3 regions of the Streptomyces sp. ADI95-16 genome follow, and region 1 is predicted to be linked to each of the others. Evidence: riboswitches for the same ligand, from Rfam matches in the RefSeq annotation. Region 1 holds a riboswitch; each other region holds the start of a gene.
The links. Region 1 has a riboswitch for thiamine pyrophosphate ahead of EES41_RS26245 (thiamine ABC transporter substrate binding subunit). Riboswitches for the same ligand answer to the same signal wherever they lie in the genome.
Positions count from the first base shown of each region.

Region 2: another riboswitch for thiamine pyrophosphate. It lies ahead of thiC (phosphomethylpyrimidine synthase ThiC); the one in region 1 lies ahead of EES41_RS26245 (thiamine ABC transporter substrate binding subunit).
Region 3: another riboswitch for thiamine pyrophosphate. It lies ahead of thiO (glycine oxidase ThiO); the one in region 1 lies ahead of EES41_RS26245 (thiamine ABC transporter substrate binding subunit).

Region 1 covers NZ_CP033581.1:5,830,185-5,834,645, reverse strand. The annotation lists gene EES41_RS26250 (iron ABC transporter permease) at 1-704, opposite strand, end outside; gene EES41_RS26245 (thiamine ABC transporter substrate binding subunit) at 758-1,858, opposite strand; TPP riboswitch at 1,943-2,051, opposite strand; gene rlmN (23S rRNA (adenine(2503)-C(2))-methyltransferase RlmN) at 2,109-3,224, opposite strand; gene EES41_RS26235 (phosphatidate cytidylyltransferase) at 3,357-4,430, opposite strand; gene frr (ribosome recycling factor) at 4,430-4,461, opposite strand, start outside.
Region 2 covers NZ_CP033581.1:4,179,201-4,183,661, reverse strand. The annotation lists gene EES41_RS18445 (IclR family transcriptional regulator) at 1-367, shown strand, start outside; gene EES41_RS18440 (SsgA family sporulation/cell division regulator) at 465-914, shown strand; gene EES41_RS18435 (YibE/F family protein) at 988-2,400, opposite strand; TPP riboswitch at 2,440-2,586, shown strand; gene thiC (phosphomethylpyrimidine synthase ThiC) at 2,580-4,367, shown strand.
Region 3 covers NZ_CP033581.1:2,634,154-2,638,614, forward strand. The annotation lists gene metF (methylenetetrahydrofolate reductase [NAD(P)H]) at 1-401, opposite strand, end outside; gene thiE (thiamine phosphate synthase) at 494-1,132, opposite strand; gene EES41_RS11460 (Rv2175c family DNA-binding protein) at 1,212-1,577, opposite strand; gene EES41_RS11465 (NAD(P)/FAD-dependent oxidoreductase) at 1,669-2,892, opposite strand; TPP riboswitch at 2,984-3,096, shown strand; gene thiO (glycine oxidase ThiO) at 3,094-4,275, shown strand; gene thiS (sulfur carrier protein ThiS) at 4,272-4,461, shown strand, end outside.

The DNA.
Region 1 (4,461 bases):
TGCACCATGGTGAGGACGGCGGCCGTCGGCAGGTCCAGCAGCTGCGCGGTCTGCCGGTAGACCTCCACCTCCAGGGTGGAGTACGAGGGTCCGCCGAGGATCTGCACGACGCCGAAGGAGCTGAAGGTGAACAGGAACACCATCAGCGAGGCGGCGGCGACCGCCGGCCCGAGCGCGGGCAGCGTCACCCGGCGCCAGGCGCCGAACCGCCCGGCGCCGAGCACCCGGGCGGCCTCCTCCTGGCGCGGGTCGAGCTGCGCCCACAGGCCGCCGACCGTCCGGACGATCACGGCGTAGTTGAAGAAGACGTGCGCGAGCAGGATCGCCCACACGGTGGTGTCGAGCCGGACGCCCCACATCTCGTCCAGCAGCCCGCCCCGCCCGACGAGCGCGAGGAACGCGGTGCCGACGACCACGGTCGGCAGCACGAACGGAACGGTGACCACCGCCCGCAGCAGCTGTTTGCCGGGGAACTCGAAGCGCGCGAACACGTACGCGCCGGGGAGCGCGATCAGCAGCGTGAGCACCGTCGACGCGAGCGCCTGCCAGGTGGTGAACCAGAGCACTTCGGCGATGTCGGGCCGGGCCAGCACCTCGCCGATCCGGCCGAACTGCCAGCCGTCCTGCGTCTTGAGCCCGCGCCCGACGATCGCTGCGACGGGGTAGGCGAAGAACAGCCCGAAGAAGACGAGCGGGACCGCCATCAGGGCGAGCCTGACGAGCGTGGCCCGCGCGCTCTCCTTCGGGCTCTCCCGTACTACTTCACGACGAGCGCGGACCATGCCTTGACCCACTGGTCACGGTTCTTGGCGATGGTCTCCGGGGCCACGTTCTCCGGCTTCTCGATGACCACGCCGTGCTTCGTGAACAGCTCCGGCAGCTTCGCGTCCTTGACGACCGGGTTCACAAACATCTGGAGCGGCATGTCCTCCTGGAACTTCTTGCCCACCAGGAAGTCCAGGAGCGCCTTGCCGCCCGCCTCGTTCTTCGCGCCCTTGAGCAGGCCCGCGAACTCGACCTGACGGAAGCAGGTGCCGGTGGAGACGCCGGTAGGGGCCTCGGCCGGCTGCGGCTCGCCGTACAGGACCTCGACCGGCGGGCTGGAGGCGTAGGAGACGACCAGCGGACGGTCGCCCTTGGCCTTCTTGCCGCCCGCGGAGCCGGAGAAGCGCTCGTTGTAGGCCTGCTCCCAGCCGTCGACGACCTCGACGCCGTTGGCCTTGAGCTTGCTCCAGTAGTCCTTCCAGCCGTCCTCGCCGTACTTGCCGACGGAGGCGAGCAGGAAGCCGAGACCGGGCGAGGACGTCGCGGCGTTCTCGGTGACCAGCAGGTTCTTGTACTCCGGCTTGACCAGGTCGTCCAGCGTCTGCGGCGGGGCGAGCTTCTTGTCGGCGAAGTACTGCTTGTCGTAGTTGACGCAGATGTCACCGGAGTCGATCGGGGTGACCCGGTGTTCCTTGTCCAGGACGTACTCCGGCTTCACCTCGCCGAGCCCCTTGACCTCGTACGGCGTGAAGATGCCGTTGTCGAGGGCGCGGGAGAGGAGGGTGTTGTCGACGCCGAAGAAGACGTCGCCGCGCGGGGAGCCCTTGGTCAGGATCTCCTGGTTCAGCGCCGCGCCGGCGTCCCCGGACTTCAGCACCTTCACGGTGTAGCCGCTCTGCTGCTCGAACTCCTTGAGGACCGAGTCGGTCACGTTGAAGGAGTCGTGCGAGACGAGCGTGACGGTCTTGGACTTCGGGGCGTCGCTCGCGCCCGCGGGCTTGTCCTTGGCGTCGCCGCCGCCGCAGGCGCTGAGCGTGCTGACGCCGATCGCGGCCGCGAGCGCGGCACCCGCGATCTTCTTGGTGGTGCTCACTGGTGATTCCTCCTGGGATGTCCAGGAGAAGACGCGGCCATGCCCGGCGCTCTGTTCGAGCGGACGCCGGGCATGGCGCAACAGCTTGAGTGATGACCGAACTTCCTACCCCGAATGACCGGGGCGAGGTTCAGAGGGTCTGCGGATGACGGTCCCGCACTCTCAGCGCTGTGGCGCTCCCCTGTCGGAATATGCAATTGGTTCGGCCACAGGGTACCCCGTGGCCGAATATGCACGACCAGGCCGAAATTCAGCGCTCCGAGGCGGCCAGCTGGCCGCACGCGCCGTCGATCTCCTGGCCACGGGTGTCACGCACGGTCACCGGGACGCCGTGGCGGGCGATGGCCTCGACGAAGGCCCGCTCGTCCTCGGGGCGCGAGGCGGTCCACTTGGAGCCCGGGGTCGGATTCAGCGGGATGAGGTTGACGTGGACCCGCTTGCCCTTGAGCAGCTTGCCGAGCAGGTCACCGCGCCAGGCCTGGTCGTTGATGTCACGGATCAAGGCGTACTCGATGGAGATCCGGCGGCCGGACTTCTCCGCGTACTCCCAGGCCGCGTCCAGCACCTCGCGGACGTTCCAGCGGGTGTTCACCGGCACCAGGGTGTCGCGCAGCTCGTCGTCCGGAGCGTGCAGCGAGACGGCGAGGCGGCACTTGAAGCCCTCGTCGGCGAAGCGCAGCATGGCCGGGACCAGGCCGACGGTGGAGACGGTGATACCGCGCTGCGACAGGCCGAGGCCGTCGGGCTCGGGGTCGGTGAGGCGGCGGATGGCGCCGACGACGCGGTTGTAGTTGGCCAGCGGCTCGCCCATGCCCATGAAGACGATGTTCGACAGCCGGGCCGGTCCGCCGGGGACCTCGCCGTCGCGCAGGGCGCGCATGCCGTCGACGATCTGGTGCACGATCTCGGCGGTGGACAGGTTGCGGTCCAGGCCGGCCTGGCCGGTGGCGCAGAACGGGCAGTTCATGCCGCAGCCGGCCTGCGAGGAGATGCACATGGTGACCCGGTCGGGGTAGCGCATCAGCACGGACTCGACGAGCGTGCCGTCGTGCAGCTTCCAGAGGGTCTTGCGGGTGGTGTCGTCGTCGCAGCTGATGTGCCGCAGGACGTTCATCAGGTCCGGCAGCAGCTCCTGCTGGAGCTTCTCCCGGGAGGCCGCCGGAATGTCGGTCCACTCCGCGGGGTCGTGCGCGTACCGGGCGAAGTAGTGCTGCGAGAGCTGCTTGGCCCGGAACGGCTTCTCACCGATCGCGGCGACCGCCTCGCGGCGCTCGGCCGGGGTCATGTCGGCCAGGTGCCGGGGCGGCTTCTTCACACCGCGGGGGGCGACGAAGGTGAGCTCACCCGGAGCGGGACGGGGGGCCATGCGGTACTCCTCAGTGCGACGAGGTGGGGATCACCCCGCGCGTGCAGGGCCGGTCCGCGGCTCGGCCGCTGGACGGAAAGGGCGCGCCGCATGCACACGGCGCGCCCTCCAGGATAACCCGACCGGGTGCGGTCAGCCGGTGCCGACGAACGCGGCCAGCAGCAGCCAGACCACGGGGGCGGTCGGCAGCAGGGAATCCAGCCGGTCCATGATGCCGCCGTGACCCGGCAGCAGCGTGCCCATGTCCTTGATGCCGAGGTCCCGCTTGATCATCGATTCGCCGAGGTCGCCCAGGGTGGCGCTGACCGCGACCGCGAGGCCCAGCAGCAGGCCCTGCCACCAGGCGCCGCCCTCGATGAGGAACTCCATGCACAGCGCGCCGGCCGCCATCGCGAAGGCCACCGCTCCGAAGAGCCCCTCGCGGGTCTTGCCGGGGCTGATGCGCGGCGCCAGCTTGTGCTTGCCGAACCGCCAGCCGACCGCGTACGCCCCGGTGTCGCTGACCACGGTCAGGACCAGGAAGGTGACCACCCGCTGCGGGCCGTCGTCGGCGGTGAGCAGCATCGCGACGAACGTGGCCAGGAACGGCACGTAGAACGCCGCGAAGACGCCCGCCGTGACGTCCTTGAGGTAGTCCTCGGGCGGCTCGGTCATCCGCCACACGAGGACGGCCAGCGCGGTCAGCGCCATCGCGACCCAGGCGCCCTCGGCCCCGCGGACGTATCCGGCGATGACCATGGCGGCGCCGCCCACCGCCAGCGGGACCAGCGGGGCCTTGATGCCCTTCTGCTCCTGGAGCCGGGAGGTGAGCTCCCACAGACCGACGACGACGGCGACGGCGATGACGCCGACGAAGACCGCCTTCACGATGAACAGGGAGGCGAAGATCACCGCGCCGAGGCCGACGCCGACCCCTATGGCGGCCCGCAGGTCGCGCCCCGCCCGCTTCTTCGGCGGGGGCGAGTCGTTCTGCGGTGCCTGCGAGGACGGAGGCGGGGGGCTGGGCATGGGCTCCTGCGGCGGCGTCTCGTCGCGGAAGAGGGGACCGCCACGCGGGGCGGCCCCCCGATCGCGTGCTTCCCGGTCGTCGAAGTCACGGCCGGCGGCATCGGGCACGATGGGCATGGGCCGAGTGTGCGGGCCCACCTGCGCATCGTATGCGGGACCCGCCGGAACCGGCTCCGGCTGCCAGGAAGAGTCGTTCATCAGACTTCGAGGAGCTCGGCTTCCTTGTGCT
Region 2 (4,461 bases), 1.7 Mb from region 1:
TTTCCGCGCGACCGGCCATGCGCACGCCATCGGGCAGTGTCTGCTGAGCCAGCTCGACGAGAGGGCGCGCAAGGACCACTACGATCGGCACCCGGTCGGGGCCATCACGCCGTACACAGTCGCCGACCTGCGCTCTTTGGAGAACCGGATCGCCGCGATGGGGCGGAATCGGCCTGTGGTCGAGCGGCAGGAGTACGCCCTGGGAACGGTGTGCGCGGCCATCCCGATCACCGCCGGGGACACCGTCGCGACCATGGCCATTTCTCTACCACTGCATCAGGAAGAACGATTGCTGTATGTAGTCGATCGACTACGGAGTGAAGTAGGCGCGCTGTTGAGCACCCTCTCGTTCTCTATCAGTATCTGAAAACTCACTCCTTGTGATCTGCTCGTGCTTCCACCACTCTTGTCAAGAGAGCCTGGGGGGATCAATCTTGGCCACTTCCACTACAGCGGGGTAGGCAATGCGCGAGTCGGTACAGGCAGAGGTCATGATGAGCTTCCTCGTTTCCGAGGAGCTCGCGTTCCGGATTCCCGTGGAACTCGGGTACGAAGCCCGTGACCCCTACGCGGTCCGCCTGACCTTCCACCTTCCCGGAGACGCGCCCGTGACCTGGGCGTTCGGCCGGGAACTCCTCCTCGACGGCATCAACAAGCCATGTGGTGACGGTGATGTGCACATCGCGCCCACCAGTCCCGAGGGCCTGTCCGATGTCCACATCCGCCTTCAGGTCGGCGGCGACCGGGCGTTGTTCCGCGCGAGCGCGGCGCCCCTCGTCGCGTTCCTCGACCGCACCGACCGGCTGGTCCCCCTCGGTCAGGAGCGCAATCTCGGGGACTTCGAGGAGAGCCTGGACGAGGCACTCTGCAAGATCCTGGCCGAGTCGCGGCAGAACGAGCAGAACGCGGGCTGACCGGGGCCGAAACGCCGGTCCGGAGCGGCCGGTGCGGAGCGGCTCGGACTGATCCGAAGCGGGCGGGCCCGTGTCAGCGCTTGCGCCGCCGGCCCCGGCCGCCGAGGACCGGTCCCGAGGCCGGTGCGGCGTCCGGGGATCCCGGCCGGTCCGCGGAGACCACCAGCGCGGCCAGGGCGGTCGTCACCGGGACCGAGGCCACCAGGCCGATCGAGCCCACGAGCGTCCGTACGATCTCCTCCGCGACCAGCTCGCTGTTGGCCACCGAGCCCACGCTGCTGTTGGCGATGGAGAACAGCAGCAGCAGCGGCAGCGCCGCGCCCGCGTACGCCAGGACCAGCGTGTTGACCACCGACGCGATGTGGTCGCGGCCGATCCGGATGCCCGCCCGGTACAGGGCCCGGGGCCCCATGGTGGGGTCGGCCTGGCGGAGCTCCCAGACCGCCGAGGTCTGGGTGACCGTCACGTCGTCGAGGACGCCCAGCGATCCGATGATGACACCGGCGAGGAGGAGACCGCTCATGTCGATGTTCGGGTAGAGCCCGTGGATCAGCCCGGTGTTGTCGTCGGTGTTGCCGCTGAGGAACGCCCAGTCGATGAACCCCGAGCCCAACAGCCCGATCAGCAGCAGCGAGACGAGCGTGCCGAGGACGGCGACCGAGGTACGGGCGGTCAGCCCGTGGCACATGTACAGGGCGATCAGCATGATGGCGCTGGCCCCGACGACCGCGACGACCAGCGGATTCGAGCCCTGCAGGATCGCCGGCAGGATGAAGAGGGTCAGTACCGCGAAGCTGACGCCGAGCGCGATCAGGGCGAACAGCCCGCGCATCCGGCCGACCAGGACCACCGCCACGGCGAAGATGCCGGCCAGCACCGCCATCGGGAGCTTGCGGTTCACGTCGATCACGGAGTACTGGAGGTCCCGGGGGGCGTCGGGCGCGTACGCCACCACCACCTCCTGGCCGTCCGCCAACTGCCGCGGTGCGCCGGGCTGGACGATCTCGATGAAGGTGCGGCCCTTCTCCGGACCGCTGACGACCTCGACGGTCGCCTTCTTGCACTCGCCGGTCTGCGCGGCCCGTGCCTCGCGCCCCTCGGGAGTGGAGACGTCGGCGGTGGGAGGCACCTGCGAGGCGTTCACGGACTTGCAGTCGACCCGCTCCAGGGCGGTCACCTCGCCCTGCTGGGTCTGCCGGTCGAAGCCCACCCCCGAGCGCTCGTGGGCGGGAGCACCGCCCGGCCAGAGCACCATCAGGCCGATGACGACGGCGGCGGCGAAGGGGATCAGCACGGCGGCGATGACCTTGCGCAGGTGCTTCGAGACGGGGGCCGCCGGGCCGTGACTGTGGCTGTGGGAATGCCCGTGGCCGGCTCCTGGGGCAGTGTGCGAGTGCCCGGAATGGCCAGAGGGTTCGGTGTGCTCGATGGGGGGCTGCGGCGAGATCGTCACTGCCCGATCATCGCAAGAGATGAGGGGGCCCACTGTTCAGCACGCCATAGATGACGCTAGCGTGGGGGCACCTTTGCACAACGCGGGAGCTCGGAGCACCGGGCTGAGAGGGCGCTGATCACCGTAGGCGCGTCGACAGACGCGCACGGGAAGAGGCTGCGCCGACCGCCGAACCTGTTACCGGGTAATGCCGGCGTAGGGAGATAGGTCTCATGACCATTCAGGACGCACGCACGCCTGCCGTCAGCCAGGACGCCGACGGCCAGACCGAGCGCCAGCCGGGCTGGCACAAGGGCTACGTCGCGGGCTCCCGCCCCGACATCCGGGTGCCGGTCCGCCAGGTCCACCTCACCAACGGAAAGGACGTGACGCTCTACGACACGTCCGGGCCGTACACCGACCCGCAGATCGAGACCGATGTGCGCCGGGGCCTCGCCCCGCTGCGCGAGAACTGGATCATCGGCCGCGGCGACACCGAGGAGTACGCGGGCCGTCCCGTGCGCCCCGAGGACGACGGCATCAAGCACACCTCGCCGCGCGGTGGCCTCAAGAACCTCGACGCGGTCTTCCCGGGCCGCCCCCGCCAGCCCCGCCGGGGCCGTGGCGGCGCCGCCGTCACACAGCTCGCGTACGCCCGCCGCGGTGAGATCACCCCGGAGATGGAGTACGTCGCGATCCGCGAGAACGTCTCCCCCGAGGTCGTCCGCGAGGAGATCGCCGCAGGCCGCGCGGTGCTCCCTGCGAACGTGAACCACCCGGAGATCGAGCCGATGATCATCGGTAAGAAGTTCCTGGTGAAGGTCAACGCCAACATCGGCAACTCCGCCGTCACCTCCTCCATCGAGGAGGAGGTCGACAAGATGACCTGGGCGACCAAGTGGGGCGCCGACACGGTCATGGACCTCTCCACCGGCCGCAACATCCACACCACCCGCGAGTGGGTGCTGCGCAACTCGCCCGTGCCGATCGGCACCGTGCCGCTCTACCAGGCGCTGGAGAAGGTCGACGGCCGGGCCGAGGACCTGACCTGGGAGATCTACAAGGACACGGTCATCGAGCAGGCCGAGCAGGGCGTCGACTACATGACGGTCCACGCCGGCGTGCTGCTCCCGTACGTCCCGCTGACCGCCCGCCGCAAGACCGGCATCGTCTCGCGCGGCGGCTCGATCATGGCCGCGTGGTGCCTGGCGCACCACAAGGAGAACTTCCTCTACACGAACTTCGAGGAGCTCTGCGAGATCCTCGCGACGTACGACGTCACGTACTCGCTGGGCGACGGCCTGCGCCCCGGCTCCATCGCGGACGCCAACGACGCGGCGCAGTTCGCGGAACTGAAGACGCTGGGCGAGCTGAACACGATCGCCAAGCGCCACAACGTGCAGACGATGATCGAGGGCCCGGGCCACGTCCCGATGCACAAGATCAAGGAGAACATCGACCTCCAGCAGGAGATCTGCGAAGAGGCGCCGTTCTACACGCTCGGCCCGCTGACCACTGACGTCGCGCCCGCCTACGACCACATCACCTCCGGCATCGGCGCGGCGATGATCGCCTGGTGGGGCACCGCGATGCTCTGCTACGTCACGCCGAAGGAGCACCTGGGCCTGCCGAACCGCGACGACGTGAAGACCGGCGTCATCACGTACAAGATCTCGGCGCACGCGGCCGACCTGGCCAAGGGCCACCCGGGCGCTCAGGAGTGGGACGACGCCCTGTCGGACGCGCGGTTCGAGTTCCGCTGGGAGGACCAGTTCAACCTGGCCCTCGACCCGGACACCGCCCGCGAGTTCCACGACGAGACCCTGCCGGCCGAGCCGGCGAAGACCGCGCACTTCTGCTCCATGTGCGGTCCGAAGTTCTGCTCGATGAAGATCTCGCAGGACATCCGCCGGGAGCACGGCGGCGACCTGAAGGCTGATGAGATCCAGGCGGGCATGGCGGAGAAGTCCGCCGAGTTCGCGGCGAGTGGCAACCGCGTGTACCTGCCGCTGGCCGACTGACCCGGCCGGCATGAGCGCGGTGAGCGCCGCGCCGGGGGGCGGAGGGGACTCCCCGGAGCGGCGCTCCCGCACGCCCGGACCCGGGCGGGACGCG
Region 3 (4,461 bases), 3.2 Mb from region 1:
GGGTGCTTCACCCAGGGCGCCATGGGATCGCCCGGCGGGTCCCCGCGCAGCGCGAGCATGTTGCGGATGCCGGCGTCGGCGAACTGGCCGATGACGTGGCGCAGCTCGGCGACGGAGTGGTCGACGGCGGTGAGGTGGGCGACGGGGGTCAGCGTGGTGTCCGCGGCGATCTGCTCGGTGGCGCGGACGGTGCCGCCGCGGGTGGAGCCGCCGGCTCCGTAGGTGACGGAGACGAAGCTCGGGGCCACCGCCTCGACCCGGCGGAGGGCTTCCCAGAGGTTGCGCTCGCCCTTCTCGGTCTTGGGGGCCCAGAACTCGAACGAGTACGAGCTCCCGGACGCGAGGAGATCGCGGACCGTGTGCGCACGATCCGACCAGGTGGAAGCGGTACCAAGGGCCATACCGGCAGGTTAGACGCGGCCCGGCGCACGCCGAAGCGACGTCCACCCATTGGACACGTTTTTGGACACCTACGGGGAGCGGGCGGGCGGGCCTACGGGAGGCGGGCGCGGACGCGCTTGGCCAGGTCGGCGGCGGCGGCGCCGGGGTCGGAGGCCTCGGTGAGGGCCCGGACGACGACGACGCGGGTGGCGCCCGCGTCGAGCACCTCGTCCAGATTCGTTCCGTCGATGCCGCCGATCGCGAACCAGGGCCGGTCCTGGGCGAGCGAGGCGGCGTACCGGACGAGGCCGAGGCCGGGCGCGTGGCGGCCGGGCTTGGTGGGGGTGGGCCAGCAGGGGCCGGTGCAGAAGTAGTCCACGCCGGGCTCGGCGACGGCGGCGTCGACCTCGGACTCGGCGTGGCAGGAGCGCCCGATGAGGAGGTCCTCGCCGAGGATGGCGCGGGCGGCGGGCACCGGGATGTCGCCCTGGCCGAGGTGCAGGACGTCGGAGCCGATGGCGTGCGCGACGTCGGCGCGGTCGTTGACGGCGAGCAGCTTGCCGTGCCGGCGGGCCGCGTCGGCGAAGACCCGCAGGTGTTCGAGTTCCTCGCCGGCCTCCATGCCCTTGTCGCGGAGCTGGACGACGTCCACTCCGCCGGCGAGGACGGCGTCGAGGAACTCGGGGAGGTCGCCCTGCCGCTTGCGGGCGTCCGTGCACAGGTAGAGCCGGGCGTCGGACAGCTGCTGCATGGGTACCCCCCGGGGTGGTGGCGGCGTACGGGCCCGCGCGCTCGGCCCGTACACCGCGGTGGAGCGGATGCGGATCAGGTCAGAGGGCAAGCGCCTGAGCGCGGCGCTTCACCTCCGTGCCGCGATTCTCGCTCAGCGCCTGCGCGGGGGTGCCGGGCAGGGTCGGGTCCGGGGTGAACATCCACTCCAGGATCTCCGCGTCGGAGAAGCCGTCGTCGCGGAGCACGGTCAGCAGGCCGACCAGGCCCTTGACGATCTTGTCTCCGTCGATGAAGGGGGCGGGCACCTGGAGCGAACGGTTCTCGCCCCGGCGTACGGCGAGCAGCTGACCTTCCTTGACCAGCTGGCGGACCCGGGTCACTTCGATGTCGAGCATCTCCGCGATGTCGGGGAGGTACAGCCAGTCGGGGACAAGGGCATCGATCTTTGCGTCAATCTCGGTCACGGGCACAAGCCTGCCATCTCGGACTCCCCGCCGGTACCTGGACCACCCCGTCCGGGTCCCGGGCCCCTGTTCAGGGCCTTCCCGGGGGAGCTCAGCGGAGGGTGGCGGACTTCAGGGGGACGGCCGGATCGGCGAGCCGCGCCGGGTCGACGGGGGTGGCCGCCTCGATGAGCCGGCGGCCCTGGGCCAGGTCGCGGGGGCGGCCCACGGCGAGGAGCGCGGCCAGTGCCCCGTCCCGCAGCCAGCACACCGACCAGGCCTCGCCGGCCGGGTCGCCGCGCCACACCAGCCCGTCGGCGTCGCCGTGGTGGCCCGCGTACTGCACGAACCGTCCGAACTGCTCCGACCAGAAGTACGGCACCGGGTCGTAAACGCGCTCGGCCCCGCCGCCCAGGACGTTCGCCGCGACCACCCGCGGCCCCTGCAGCGCGTTGTCCCAGTGGTGCACCAGCAGCCGCGCCCCGTACCGCCCCGACGGGAAGGAGGCGCAGTCGCCGACCGCGTACACCCCCGCCGCGGTGGTCCGCAGGTACGCGTCCGCCGTGACCGAGCCGTCGGGGCCGAGCTCGACCTCCGAGCCCGCTAGCCAGCGCGTCGCGGGCCGGGCCCCGATGCCGACGACCACCGCGCCCGCCGGCAGCGCGCGGCCGTCGGTGAGGAGGACCCGGCCCGCCTCCACCGCGGCCACCCGCGCCCCGGTCAGCAGCGTGGCGCCCGCCTCCTCGTACCACCGCGCCATGGGGGCGGCGACCTCCGCCGGCAGCGCGCCCGCCAGCACCCGGTCCGCCGCCTCGACGACCGTCACCTCGCAGCCCGCCTCGCGCGCGGCCGTGGCGAACTCGGCGCCGATCCAGCCCGCCCCGACGACCACCATCGCCGGCGCCGCCGCCAGCACCGGGCGCAGCCGCGCCGCGTCGTCCAGGGTGCGCAGCAGGTGCACGCCGGGGACGCCCTCCGCGCCCGGCAGGGTCAGCGGTTCGGCGCCCGTCGCCAGCACGAGCACCTCGTACGGGACGGGTCCCGCCTCCGTGTCCAGCTCGCGCTCGGCGCCGCGCAGGCCGGTGACCTCGACGCCGAGCCGCAGCTCGATGCCGAGGCCCTCGAAGTCCACGTCGAACGCGGAGTCCTCGGCCTTCCCGAGCAGCACCGCCTTCGACAGCGGCGGCCGGTCGTACGGCTGGTGCGGCTCGGCGCCCAGCAGCGTCACGCGGCCGGTCCACCCCTGCTCCCGCAACGCGACCGCGGTCTGCACCCCGGCCATTCCGGCGCCGACGATGACGACGCCGCCCTGAGTCTGTTCCGTCTGCTCGCTCACCCGGCCCAGCCTAATCAACTGACGCTTCGTCAGGAACAGTGGCCGGGGAGGCAGCCTTACCCGGCACCGGCGCCGGGGTTAGTCTGGCCACCGAACCTATCGCGGGAGTCCGGGCGCACCGGGCTGAGAGGGAGGCTGGGCGGCCTCCGACCGTACGAACCTGATCCGGGTCATGCCGGCGAAGGGAGGGGCTGGACGCCCATGCACTCATCTCGGAAGGGATCCGACGGGGGATCCGACGTCCTCGTCATCGGGGGCGGGATCATCGGGCTGGTCACCGCCTGGCGGGCCGCCCGGCGCGGGCTGCGCACCGTGCTCGCCGATCCGGCGCCCGGGGGCGGCGCCGCGCAGGTCGCGGCCGGCATGCTCGCCGCCGTCACCGAACTGCACTACGGCGAGGAGACCCTGCTCGGGCTGAACCTCGCCTCCGCCGCCCGCTACCCCGAGTTCGCCGCCGAACTCGCCGACGCCAGCGGCGGGATGGACATCGGCTACCGCGCCTGCGGCACCCTCGCCGTGGCCCTCGACGCCGACGACCGGCTCCACCTGCGCGAGCTGCACGCGCTCCAGCGGCGCTGCGGCCTGGAGTCCGAGTGGCTCACCGGGCGCGAGTGCCGCCGCCTGGAGCCGATGCTGGCCCCGGGCGTGCGCGGCGGGCTGCGCGTGGACGGCGACCACCAGGTCGACCCGCGCCGGCTGGCGGCCGCGCTGCTGGCGGCCTGCGAGCGCGCCGGGGTCGAGATCCGCCGGGCGAGCGCGGAGCGGCTGCTCACCGCCGCCGACCGGGCGGTCGGCGTACGGCTCGACGACGCCGAGGTGCTCCGCGCCGACCAGGTGGTGCTGGCCGCGGGGTCGCTCAGCGGCCGGCTGGCCGGCGTACCGCCGGAGGTGGCGGCGCCGGTGCGGCCGGTGAAGGGGCAGGTGCTGCGGCTGACCGTGCCGGCCGGGTACGGGCCGTTCCTGTCCCGCACCGTACGGGCCGTCGTGCGCGGCAGCCACGTGTACCTGGTCCCGCGCGAGAACGGCGAACTCGTCGTCGGCGCCACCAGCGAGGAACTCGGCTGGGACACCACCGTCACCGCCGGCGGGGTGTACGAGCTGCTGCGCGACGCCCACGAACTGGTGCCCGGCATCACCGAACTCCCGCTGTCCGAGACCCGGGCGGGGCTGCGGCCCGGCTCCCCCGACAACGCCCCGCTGCTCGGGCCGACCGCCCTGCCGGGGCTGCACCTGGCCACCGGGCACTACCGCAACGGGGTGCTGCTGACCCCGCTCACCGGCGATGTGATGGCGGAGCTGCTGACCACCGGCGCGGTACCGGAGATCGCCCGCCCCTTCACCCCGGGTCGTTTCACCCCGGCACGTCAGGAGTCGTACGCATGACCATCTCCGTCAACGGCGAGCCGCGCGAGATCGCGGCCGGCACCACCCTCGACGCGGTGGTCGCCACCCTGACCGCGGCGCCGGCCGGCGTCGCCGCGGCACTGAACGAGACCGTGGTCCCGCGCGGCCAGTGGCCGGCCACACCGGTCGGCGAGGGCGACCGGGTCGAGATCCTCACCGCCGTGC